Regions from separate parts of the Priestia sp. JSM ZJ58 genome, predicted to be linked through region 2. Evidence: riboswitches for the same ligand, from Rfam matches in the RefSeq annotation. Region 2 holds a riboswitch; each other region holds the start of a gene.
The links. Region 2 has a riboswitch for lysine ahead of ACH6EI_RS11690 (amino acid permease). Riboswitches for the same ligand answer to the same signal wherever they lie in the genome.

Region 1 (4,205 bases), 2.0 Mb from region 2:
CGCTTCGACTTGTAAACGACATTGTCGACTTTGAATATATCGTCACATCTTCTAATTTAGAAGCGCTTATTTTAGAAATGAATTTAATTAAAAAGCATGACCCAAAATACAATATTATGCTTAAAGATGATAAGGGCTATCCGTTTATTAAGATTACAGCTGAAAAACAGCCCCGACTTGTTATTACAAGAAAAATAAAAAAAGATAAAGGGAAATACTTCGGTCCTTATCCTAATGTTCAAGCAGCAAATGAAACAAAGCGGCTTCTTGATCGCATTTATCCGTTAAGAAAGTGCTCCACTATGCCAGATAGGCCTTGTTTGTATTACCATATCGGGCAATGTCTAGCTCCTTGCGTAAAAGAGGTAAAAGAAGAGCAAAACAAACAAATTATTGAAAATATCACGCGGTTTTTAAATGGTGGATATGAGCATGTCAAAACAGAGTTAACTGAAAAAATGTTAAAAGCTTCAGAAGAACTTGACTTTGAACGGGCTAAAGAATACCGAGATCAAATTGCTCATATCGAAGCGACAATGGAAAAGCAAAAAGTAACGTTTAATGATTTTGTTAATCGAGATGTGTTTGGCTATTCTTACGATAAAGGCTGGATGTGTGTTCAAGTTTTCTTTATTCGCCAAGGGAAATTAATTGAGCGAGAAGTTTCTATGTTTCCTTTTTATAAAGAGCCAGAAGAAGATTTCTTAACTTTTATCGGTCAGTTTTATGCCAAAAATATTAAGCCAAAAGAAGTGATGGTTCCAGCAACGATTGATGCAGAGTTAGCTGAGAAGTTAGTAGAAGTAGAGGTTCAGCATCCAAAGCGAGGCAAAAAGAAAGAATTAGTAGAACTTGCGTGTAAAAATGCAAAAATTGCGCTCGGTGAAAAATTCTATTTAATTGAACGAGATGAAGAGCGTACAGTTGGCGCAGTTGAACGGTTAGGAGAAGAGCTTGGAATTGCCGCTCCTTATCGGATTGAAGCATTTGATAACTCAAATATTCAAGGAACAGACCCAGTTTCTGCGATGATTGTTTTTGTTGATGGGAAACCGGAAAAGAAAGAATATCGCAAATATAAAATTAAGACGGTAAAGGGACCAGATGATTACAGTTCCATGAGGGAAGTCGTTCGCAGACGGTATTCCAGAGCATTAAAAGAAGGTCTTCCGCTTCCGGATTTAATTGTTGTAGATGGAGGCAAAGGGCATTTAGCTGCAGTACAGGACGTTCTCGAAAATGAATTGGGACTTTTAGTGCCTACAGCAGGTCTTGTCAAAGATGATAAGCACAGAACCTCCAATCTGATGATTGGTGAGCCTCCTCAAATCATACCGCTTGAACGCAATAGTCAAGAATTTTATTTGCTTCAGCGAATTCAAGATGAAGTTCACCGCTTTGCGATTACCTTCCACCGTCAAGTGCGCTCTAAGTCCGCTTTTCAGTCAGTTCTGGACGACATTCCGGGAGTGGGAGAAAAGCGTAAAAAAGCTTTGTTAAAGCATTTTGGTTCGGTGAAAAAATTGAAAGAAGCAACGATTGAAGATATTCGAAATTCAGGTGTTCCTCAGAACATTGCTGAAAAAATTTATGAAACATTGCAAAAATAGTCTTGAAATAATAGAAAATATTTGATAAGCTATTAACTAATTTCATACGACACTTCATCAAATGAAGTGAAGATAGAGGTGCAAATTTAATCAGTACGCATCAGGAAGGGTATGAGCCCTTATGAACGATGCGGAAAGGGAAATTTGCCGAAGTGAACATTACCTCATAGTAATGATTGCTGGTTCTGCGTTGAATAAACGTAGGATTGTCAAGATGTAGATTCTTGGAGAGCTATCTCACGGCAGTGGACGGTTATGTTTTATAATTTTCGTTCGTTAAGCAATGAGAGCTCATCTCATTGCTTTTTTTATTGTCTGAGTAAAAAAATTTAGCTTCTCATCATCCTGCATATGCAAATTTATTGAAAAGGAATGAACAAAATTATGGCATTAATCGTTCAAAAATTTGGTGGAACATCTGTTGGTTCTGTTGAACGTATTCAACATGTAGCAAACCGTGTTATTCAAGAAGCAGAGCGCGGTAACCAAGTAGTAGTTGTTGTATCGGCAATGGGCAAAACCACAGATGCACTGGTGAAATTAGCAAGTGATATTACGGACAGTCCAAGTAAACGCGAAATGGATATGCTTCTTACAACTGGAGAACAAGTAACGATTTCCCTGTTAACAATGGCTCTTCAATTCAAAGGTCATGAAGCCACTTCGCTAACAGGTTGGCAAGCTGGTATCCAGACAGAAGCAGTTCACAGCAATGCACGAATCCAGCACATTGACACGACTCGTATTCAAAGCCAATTAGATAGAGGTCGAATCGTAGTAGTAGCTGGATTCCAAGGCTGTTCAGAAGATGGAAGCATTACAACATTAGGTCGAGGCGGCTCTGACACGACGGCAGTAGCTCTTGCCGCGGCACTAAAAGCTGCAAAATGTGATATTTATACAGACGTAACAGGAGTGTTTACGACGGATCCGCGCTACGTAGAAGATGCTCGTAAACTTCATTCTATTTCATATGACGAAATGTTAGAATTAGCCAATTTAGGAGCAGGGGTGCTGCATCCGCGCGCTGTTGAGTTTGCAAAAAATTATCAGGTACCGCTAGAAGTGCGTTCAAGCTTAGAAAACGAGAATGGAACGATTGTTGAGGAGGAAGTTTCAATGGAACAAAACTTAGTCGTAAGAGGAATTGCGTTTGAAGATAATATTTCACGGGTGACAATTGAAGGGTTAAACAACGAGTTACAAACTCTTTCTACTATTTTTACAGCATTAGCAAAAGAACAGTTAAACGTGGATATTATTATTCAAAACGTAACGGCTAATAATCGCCTCTCTATCTCATTTTCTATTAAAACTGTAGACGTAGAAGCTGCTCTTGCCGTCTTAAAAGAGTATAAATCTACTTTGGGGTATACGCGTATTGAACATGAAAGCGGTCTGGCTAAAGTATCGATTGTGGGATCTGGCATGATTTCTAATCCAGGTGTTGCAGCCGAAATGTTTGAAGTGCTGGCAGGAGAGAAAATTGAAGTGAAGATGGTCAGCACGTCTGAAATTAAAGTATCTACAGTTGTACCGCATGCTGATATGGTAAAAGCTGTTGAGACGCTTCACGTAGCATTTGAATTAGAAGAGCAGCAGGCAGTGCAAGTATAAAGAAGAGAAAAAAGACGTGGTATCTCCACGTCTTTTATATATACGTATTTCTTACTTTTTATAACGCTCCGCACGGGTTTCGGTAGGTAAGATATCTTTTCGGTCCCACTGCACGGAAATCAGCACTTTTCCGTTCTTTTCTTTAGGTGTTAAGTAGGCTTCTGTTAGGCAGTTGTTTTGACGCTGAATCTGTTCAGCCACAAATCCTGACTCAAGATGAAATGAACAAGTTTCCTGCTGAAATCTTTTGCTGACCACATCACCTGATAACTCAAGCTCTAGTGAATATTTATCTTTTTTGGCAAGCGTCAGTGTTCCCCAGGAAGCTGCTTTAAAAAAAGCGACGATTTCATCCATTGTATTTAATGGATATTTACGCGCAAGGTGTTTTCCTGCCCAGTATGAGATGGTATTCGTTTCGTCTCCAAGAAGCTCTGGAATCAACACGTCACGCAAAAGACTGTATCCAAAATATGGAACGTGATCAAGAGCTCTCTCTGTTTCAGCTGCGGCATTAGGTTCTAATGTTTCCATCGTCTCTTCAAGTTCTTGCTGTGATTCTGTTTGTAAATTGCTCATGCTTTCCCCTCTTTCTTTACTACTATTATATACAAATCTAAAAAACCTCTCACGCATTTTTTTAATAAAATGTAAGAGGATCTTTATTATGGTAAAAAGAGTTAGATGTAAAGATAAAAAATCCATAAAATTACTTTTAAAAGGGTACTTTTACCTGTGTAAATGTTTTGTGAACTTGTTTACAATAAAAGTATAAAGTAAACGCTTACTTAACTGTGGCAAGCGATATTATAATAGAAAGAAAAAATCTTTAACATCAATGTAGTAAGCGTTAACAAATATAAAATTTTATAAATTTATATTTTATAGAAGATTTAAACATCTTGCCTTGACGCTCTTAATCGATGGGAGTAAAATTAACCTGTCACATACTTTATTAGGAAATGCAAAGGTTTTCAT
Region 2 (4,205 bases):
CTAAGGAGATCCCTGCTTTTTTGTACTCTTTTTCTAGTAATAGCGTTAACCTTCGAACATCGATTTCCACCTCGTTTACCATAGGTGTTGTATAGATGGAACTTGCATACGTTACGCGACGATCAATAATTTGACAGCCTGGCAGCGTAAACTGATTTTGTTGATTTGCTATTAACAGTTTGCTTACAATCAGTTTTGTTGTGCTTGTTCCAATATCTAAACCTATGCTCGTGATCCATTTCTGTAGCATACGATCAATCCTTTATCTCGTTTGAATATGTTGACTATCATAAAACAGTTTTTTGAATATTTCACTAACTATGTTATCAAACCTGACACACTTTTGTGTAAACAAAGGTGACAAATAAGAAAAAAGACTAAATCTTGGCAGATTTAGTCTTTTTTCTTATGATGAGTGTGATTTAGTTACAATCATTCTTGATGCCGATGGGATTAACAGTGAAAGGATAATTAGACATGATAGCAACGACCCAATCATCGAAATCCCATTCATGGAGAAAGAATACCATAGAACAGGCATTCCTTTTGGTGCAGCAAATCCCCAAAATATTAAACCTGCAATAAAATGGCAAAAATAACGAGCAAAACTTCCTATAATTAAAGATAAGATAATAAAAAAGAAAGCTTTTGATCTTTGATTATTAGCTAAATATCCTTTAATAGAACTAGAGAAAATCCCGCCAAATCCAATAAAGGTAACAGCGATAATATACTCTATAAAAGCTTGCAACGGGGTTAAAATATACGCATTTCCTAAAGCTAGTTGTAATATTCCCCATAGAAATCCAGATAAAGCTCCTCCTTTAACTCCCCATCGAAAACACATAATAAAGATAGGAACCATAGAGAACGAAATGCTTACACCTATTGCAATTTTTATAGAAGGTAAAAGATCAATCAAAAAAGCCAATGCTGCAAAAATAGCTATTTCAATTTTAGCCTGTAAAGGTAATGCTTTATTCACGTTTCTCACTCCTGTTTTTGAATCATTCATATCAAACGGTTTACACAGGAGTAAGCAAATATATGCTACTATTCCCACATTCCTACGCTAGCGTTAACTAACAGGTTCGAAGGGTCTGAACATTTCGTTCACTCTCAGCACGGCGGCTCCCCCTGTGGTACGTTTGGATATTTATGTAGTATAAAGACAATGTTTATTATACCATACGTAACAAAATAGATTCGAGAGATTTCAAAGATGTTTCTATTTTCTGAATCTATTTTTATAATGACAATCGTTTTAGTATTTGTTATACTTCTTTTATGTCAATTGAATATAAAAAACCCTCATCCTAATCGATGAGGTAGAGGTCGCAGTTTTTAATAGTAAAGTAACGGAAATGCAGAGAACATTGAGGATGTTGCTTGAAAGGAAAAATTGCCGAAGTTTAAATCACTTCTCGGTTGATTTAAGCTGGGGCTGTCTCCGAACAGGAACAGAACTGTCACATCATGCGAGTGATGTGAAGAGCTATCTTCACGGAAGGTTGACGCGGTTTTCAGATTTAAAAGCGCGCACATATACTGCGGGCTTTTTTTATGTTATCCCGTCTCTTTCCGTACATTCGAAAGGAGTATTTATCTATGCAAGAGCAGCAAGAATTAAAACGTGGGTTGAAATCTCGCCACTTAACGATGATTTCATTAGGAGGAGCCATCGGAACCGGCTTATTCCTAGCAAGTGGTGGAGCAATTCACACAGCAGGACCTGGGGGAGCGCTTTTAGCTTACGCTATTATTGGCGTAATGGTTTACTTTTTGATGACCAGTCTAGCAGAGCTCGCAGCTTATATGCCTGAAGCTGGTTCATTTAGTACGTATGCGTCTCGTTTTGTAGATCCATCCTTTGGTTTCGCTCTCGGCTGGAACTACTGGTATAACTGGGCTATTACGATTGCAGCTGAATTATCTGCTGGAGCCCTTATTATGAAATTTTGGTTCCCGAACTCTTCTTCTATTTTATGGAGTGCCCTGTTTTTATTAATTATGTTTGGGCTTAACTACCTTTCTGTAAAAGGATTTGGTGAATCTGAATTTTGGTTTTCGTTAATTAAAGTAATAACGGTTATTATCTTTTTAGTTATTGGTATTATGATGATTTTTGGTATCTTTAACAATGAAGCACCAGGTTTTAAAAACTTCACGCTTGGTGATGGACCGATTCACGGTGGATTCTTCACTGTACTAGGTATCTTTATGGCAGCTGGTTTTTCATTCCAAGGAACAGAGTTGCTTGGAGTCGCAGCTGGAGAAAGTGAAGATCCGGAAAAAACGGTTCCTCGCGCAGTTAAACAAGTCTTCTGGCGCATCTTGTTATTTTATATTTTAGCTATTTTTGTTATTGGAATGCTTATTCCATACACAGCGAATTCATTAGCAAGTGATGACGTGCGAGTAAGTCCGTTTACTTTAATATTCGAACGAGCAGGTCTGGCGTTTGCAGCATCAGCGATTAATGCCGTTATTTTAACAGCTGTTTTATCTGCTGGTAACTCAGGAATGTATGCTTCTACGCGTATGCTGTGGAACTTAGCGAAAGATGGAAAAGCACCAAGGTTCTTAGCAAAAGTGAATAAACGAGGCGTTCCAGTTAATGCCTTAATCGCAACGGCACTTGTCGGTACACTTGCATTTGGTGCTTCATTTTTTGGAGACGGTGCGGTATATACGTGGTTACTTAACGCTTCTGGTATGTCTGGTTTTATTGCTTGGTTAGGAATTGCGATCAGCCACTATCGTTTTAGAAGAGCATTTGTTGCTCAAGGTCATGATTTGAGTGAACTTCCATATCATGCAAAACTTTTCCCATTTGGCCCTATCTTTGCCTTTATTTTATGTGCCGTTGTTATTTTAGGCCAAAACTATTCGGCGTTTATGGGTGACTCGATTGACTGGTACGGTGTACTTGTTTCTTATATCGGACTTCCTTTATTCTTAATTGTTTGGTTAGGATACAAATGGACGAAAAAGTCGAAGCTTATCCCGTTAAAAGAATGTCAAGTAACAGTGAAAAAATACGAATAAAAAAAGCTCTCTATTCTTTTGAATAGAGAGCTTTTTTTATATGAGCTGATCGGCAAAATGAAGAGATATATAAGCGGATTGGTTTTTCATAACAAGCATATAACCTTTGAGGGGACGGTTATAGTAATCAGCAGCTTCGATATAATAAATACGCTGAATTAACCTGCTTAAATGAGTTGCAAAAGATGGAAGTTGGTGATTAGGAATGGTTTGGATGTAGTCTATGATTTCTTGTTTAGTTTGAAGGCCTGAACGGGTACATTCTAACAGATGAAAAAGCGGATCTGCTGCTATAGTAGATAGTTCAGAATTGTGTTTGATTCTATTCAGCTGGATATGCAGTTCATTTTGGGACCATTTTTTCGGCACAGCTCTTAGATGTTGATATTGAAAATGTGTACTCATGATAGCTAACACCTTTCGTATTAAAATAATAAAACAACTTATTATTTTAATAACCTTTACACATGAAACTAAAACGTTACAATGTGTAAAGGTGTCATACATCTTATAAAATAAGCTGATAAAAAAGTACATCTTGCCACTGATCAAATTTCCAGCCCACTTCTTTAAACTCTCCGCAAAATGTAAAATTAAATTGCTCATGCATTTTGATACTGATATCATTCCCTTTTGTAATTCCTGAAATGACAACGTGATGGTCGAGCTCTTTAGCTAATTCCAAAATGCGCTTCATAAGCTGTTTCCCAATACCATGCCCTTGTTGATTTTTATCAATATAAATCGATAGCTCTACTGTTTGAATGTACGCTTCTTTATCTCGATACGAGGAAAGCGAAGCATAGCCCGCTACTACTCCATCTTTTTCCGCGACAATAAGTGGAAAAAGTTCATTGCTAATATGATTATTAAACCAGCCCCTTCTTTGTTCTACTGTTACAGGCGTTAAGTCAAAAGTAGCAGCACTTGTTTGAACGGATTGATTATAAATTTCAACAAGCATAGGTAAATCTTCTTCTTTAGCATAACGAATGATCATATGTACAAACTCCTTATAGTATAGAATTATCTTTATTTTACTTCTTTTAAGAAACATAATCTACATAAAAAACCGATGTGCGCATGCACATCGGTTATTGGTTTTGGGCATATTGAAAGGTTTGAAGGACTTGAAGAGTCTCTTTTGTAGAAACGAC
Region 3 (4,205 bases), 200 kb from region 2:
ACTCGATTATTTTCATAAAGTAGTTCTGCGTTTCCTTCTATTATTTTTGCACCGTTTTTCTTCGCTGCATTCACAAGTGCGTTTCGAAGAGCTTTTCCGTTAACGCGAGCGGCTCCACTAATATGAACTGAACTGTATTCTTCCGAAAGAGCCGGAAACAAAGCCTGTGTTTCTTTAGCGGATAAACGTGTAATCTCGCCTATTTCGGGGGCTTCTTCCCGACGCTTATATGCTCGTTCTTCCATTTTTTTAAGCTTTTGTTCATCAGTGTGTAAACTAATTGCTCCTACTCGCTTATATCCCGTATCCGTTTCTCCATCTTCTTCTAATTGCTGAATTAATGTTTGATAGTACTTGGCGCCGCCTTTTGCTAAGCGGTACCATGCTTTATTTCGACGCTGCGAAAGCCACGGACAAACAATTCCTGCTGCTGCATCAGTAGCTTGACCAGCATCCTTGCGATCTATCAATGTCACATCTGCTCCTGCTTTTGCTAAATGATATGCCGTAGAAGCTCCAAGTACCCCAGCTCCAACTACGATGTATGTTTTCATACCGAAACACCCTTTTCTTTCTTCTAGTATTCTCATGCTATATGTATGCAATTTTAGCATAGCAAAAAAAGAAGTCACATACTAGGCGAAGCTATTTTAAGCTTATTTTTAAGCCTTGCTGACTTTGACATATAGCTCCTTTAGTCTCGTAAGCAAAAGCGGTAGAAGTTCTTTTACCAAGATTATAACAGGGTGAAGAAAGCCATAAATAGTGGTAGTACGTCTTTAACGCTGTGGCTTACGGCTTTTCTATTATAGGTGCTGAATAAAAAAATGAAAGAATAAAACCACTATAATATGTAAATAAAAAGAAATAACCATTATTTTAAGGAGAGCGTATGCAATCTTCATTTGTATTATTTTTTATCATTCTTGGTTTACTATTTGGCAAGTGGCGAAGGTATCAAGAATACTACCCTACTTTGCTGTTTTGGGTCACGGGGAATTTGCTTTATGAAGTGCTGCTGTTTCATCACCGCGTATGGGTATTTCACCCTGTTGGTATTGATCATCTTTTTCTACCCGATCACCTAATGGTTTCTCTTGGAATAACCTTAATTATTTATCCGTTTGTTATACCGGTTTTTTTAGGAAGGCTGCCGCTGCATGTAAGCGGCCGGCTGTGGTGGATTCTTTTATGGGCGCTTTTATTTACTGTGATTGAGTTCATTGCTTATGTTAATCACAGTATCACTCATCATTATGGATGGTCGCTGCTATGTTCTTTTCTCTTCAATATTGTCACGTTCTCACTTTTAATCATTCATCAGAAGACAGCGCTGGCTGCTTGGATTCTATCTGGAAGCTTCATAGCTTTTTTATTTACCTTCTTTGATATTCCTATGCCTTAACTTTTCATTGACTAGACAGAGGAAAAGGAAATATAATAGGAGTTACATTTAAATATAATTTTCCTCTCTGAGAATAGAGGTGCATGAAATCAAGAGTCACTTATTGGAGACTAATGGAGTCTGTGAAGATAAGTAAAAGGGATTTCGTGCCGAAGTATATAAACATCCATTGTGTTCATATACTGGTTCAGTATTGAATAAATGCTGAGCTGTCACAAACCACTTGGTTTGTGGAGAGCTATTGAAGAGATGTTGATGCCTAGAATGTAATAATACTTTATTATTATGAAACCAAGACGCGTGAACATCACTTCACGGGTCTTTTTTGTGTTTTTCTACTGACCATCAAAGTTATAGTTGAATGATTTAAATGGAGGGATACGGATTATGTACTTACATGGAACGAGTAAAATTAACAGCAGCAATCATTTAGAAATTGGGCAGTGTGATACGGTCGAACTGAAAAAACAATACGGCACTCCCCTATACATCTACGATCAAGAATTAATTGAGACGAAATGCAAGGCCTTCCATTCAGCCTTTCAAAGAAGCGGATTTTCATATCAAATCGCCTATGCAGGGAAAGCGTTTCTTTGTATGGAAATGGCTAGCCTTTTAACGAAGCTTGATATGTCATTAGATGTGGTCTCAGGAGGCGAATTATTTACAGCTCTTGAAGCGGGATATCCAGCTGAACGCATTCATTTTCACGGAAATAACAAAACGATTGAAGAAATTGAAATGGCTCTTGATGCGAATATTGGCTGTTTTGTTGTGGATAACTTTACCGAACTTGAAGTTTTACATGCCTTAGCAGCTGAGCGCAAACAGAAAGCATCTATTCTTCTGCGTGTTACTCCAGGGATTGAAGCCCACACACATGAGTATATTATGACCGGACAGGAAGACTCCAAGTTTGGATTTGGTCTTTCCAATGACCAGGCTATGAAAGCGGTAAGTTCTGCATTAGAAAAGCCTTACTACGATCTTTTAGGCATTCATTGTCATATTGGTTCGCAAATTTTTGAAGTAGATGGTTTTTCTCGCGCCATTGATATTTTAACTGATTTCTTATTCAGTATTCGTGATAAAATGGAATTTGAAGTAAAAGTTTTAAACGTAGGTGGTGGTTTTGGTATTCGTTATACCGAAAGCGACTCTCCACTTCCAGTTGAGTATTATGTAGATGCACTGACAGAAAAGCTAAGCCGCACGTTAACTGAACAGAATTATACCCTTCCGGAAGTCTGGATTGAGCCTGGAAGAAGCATCGTAGGAGAAGCAGGTACAACGCTTTATACAATCGGCTCAACGAAGGAGATTCCAGGTGTACGCAAATACGTAGGAATTGATGGCGGTATGACCGATAATATCCGTCCTGCTCTTTACGATGCAAAACATGAAGCTGTCTTGGCTAATAGAGTGACGGATAAAAAAGATGAAACAGTATCAATTGCGGGGAAATGCTGTGAATCAGGAGATATGCTTATTTGGGATATCGATTTACCGCGCGTTAATCAAGGAGATTTACTAGCAGTATCCTCTACAGGTGCCTACAACTATTCAATGGCTAGCAATTACAACCGTATTCCGCGCCCTGCTGTTGTATTTGTGAAAAATGGAGAAGCTCGTCTTGCTGTAGAGCGAGAAACATACGAAGATTTGGTGCGTAAAGATGTAAAGCCAGTCGTTACTACGTATGCAATGAGCAAATGATAGCTGTTCTTGCGTAGTAAAGAAGCTATTGTTGTTTGGAGGAAATCTATATGGTTTTAAGTGTATTTAAAACGTACAGATCATCGCTTATTCTGCTTCTCGCTATTTTAATTGGCGGGATAGCAGGATATGCTATCGGGCCCGATGTGGCAGTCGTAAAGCCCTTTGGTGATTTGTTTCTTAATTTAATGTTCATGATTATCGTTCCCCTTGTCTTTTTTAGTGTGGCTTCGGCAATCGCAAACATGAACGAAATGAAACGTCTTGGTAAAATTATGCTAGGTATCGCCGTTGTGTTTGTCGCCACTGCTGCTGTTTCAGCCGTTCTAGGCTTTTTAGGCGCATCACTTTACAATCCGCTGCACAACGTAGATACTTCTGCCATTAAAGAATTAATGGGTGACAGTGAAAATACAGCTGAAAAAATGACGCTTTTAAATCAGCTTGTTAGTACATTTACTGTACCTGATTTTGTTCAGTTATTTTCGAAAGAGCATATTTTACAATTAATTGTCTTTGCCGTTATCTTCGGTATTGCTACCACGATGGCTGGTGAAAAAGGACAGCCTATGGCGAAATTTCTGACTTCGGGTCAAGAAGTATCGATGAAAGTCGTTAAAATTGTCATGTACTATGCTCCAATTGGTTTAGGGTGCTATTTTGCTACTGTAGTAGGAGAACTTGGACCAAAGATCTTGCAAGGGTATGCTAGAGCATTTATTCTTTATTTATTAATTGCAATCGTTTACTATTTTGGCTTCTTTACGCTATACGCATGGATTGCTGGCGGTAAAGCAGGAATTAAGCTGTTTTGGAAAAATGCAGCTGCTCCTTCTATCACTGCTATTGCTACCTGTTCTTCCGCGGCATCTATTCCAGTCAATTTAGACGCAACAAAGAAAATGGGTGTGCCGCTGGATATTGCTGAAACAGTGATTCCATTAGGAGCAAACACCCATAAAGATGGTTCTGTTATCGGTGGTATTCTAAAAATTGTTTTCTTATTCAGTTTGTTCGGCAAAGATATGACGTCTGCTACGAGTATTTTGAGCATATTAGGCGTAGCCTTTTTAGTTGGAGCCGT

Region 1: it holds a riboswitch for lysine, as region 2 does, so the genes downstream of both, ACH6EI_RS00880 (aspartate kinase) here and ACH6EI_RS11690 (amino acid permease) in region 2, are expected to answer to the same signal.
Region 3: it holds a riboswitch for lysine, as region 2 does, so the genes downstream of both, lysA (diaminopimelate decarboxylase) here and ACH6EI_RS11690 (amino acid permease) in region 2, are expected to answer to the same signal.

Annotation. Positions count from the first base shown of each region.
Region 1 is NZ_JBISEM010000001.1:177,897-182,101, forward strand. Features, by position in the region: gene uvrC (excinuclease ABC subunit UvrC) at 1-1,610, shown strand, start outside; lysine riboswitch at 1,676-1,853, shown strand; gene ACH6EI_RS00880 (aspartate kinase) at 1,995-3,227, shown strand; gene ACH6EI_RS00885 (YslB family protein) at 3,279-3,806, opposite strand.
Region 2 is NZ_JBISEM010000001.1:2,189,662-2,193,866, reverse strand. Features, by position in the region: gene ACH6EI_RS11700 (ethanolamine ammonia-lyase reactivating factor EutA) at 1-250, opposite strand, end outside; gene thiT (energy-coupled thiamine transporter ThiT) at 407-1,015, opposite strand; TPP riboswitch at 1,048-1,148, opposite strand; lysine riboswitch at 1,322-1,506, shown strand; gene ACH6EI_RS11690 (amino acid permease) at 1,609-3,048, shown strand; gene ACH6EI_RS11685 (hypothetical protein) at 3,085-3,453, opposite strand; gene ACH6EI_RS11680 (GNAT family N-acetyltransferase) at 3,557-4,048, opposite strand; gene ACH6EI_RS11675 (cysteine hydrolase family protein) at 4,143-4,205, opposite strand, start outside.
Region 3 is NZ_JBISEM010000001.1:2,389,229-2,393,433, forward strand. Features, by position in the region: gene ACH6EI_RS12710 (NAD(P)/FAD-dependent oxidoreductase) at 1-554, opposite strand, end outside; gene ACH6EI_RS12715 (CBO0543 family protein) at 893-1,405, shown strand; lysine riboswitch at 1,472-1,654, shown strand; gene lysA (diaminopimelate decarboxylase) at 1,793-3,121, shown strand; gene ACH6EI_RS12725 (dicarboxylate/amino acid:cation symporter) at 3,172-4,205, shown strand, end outside.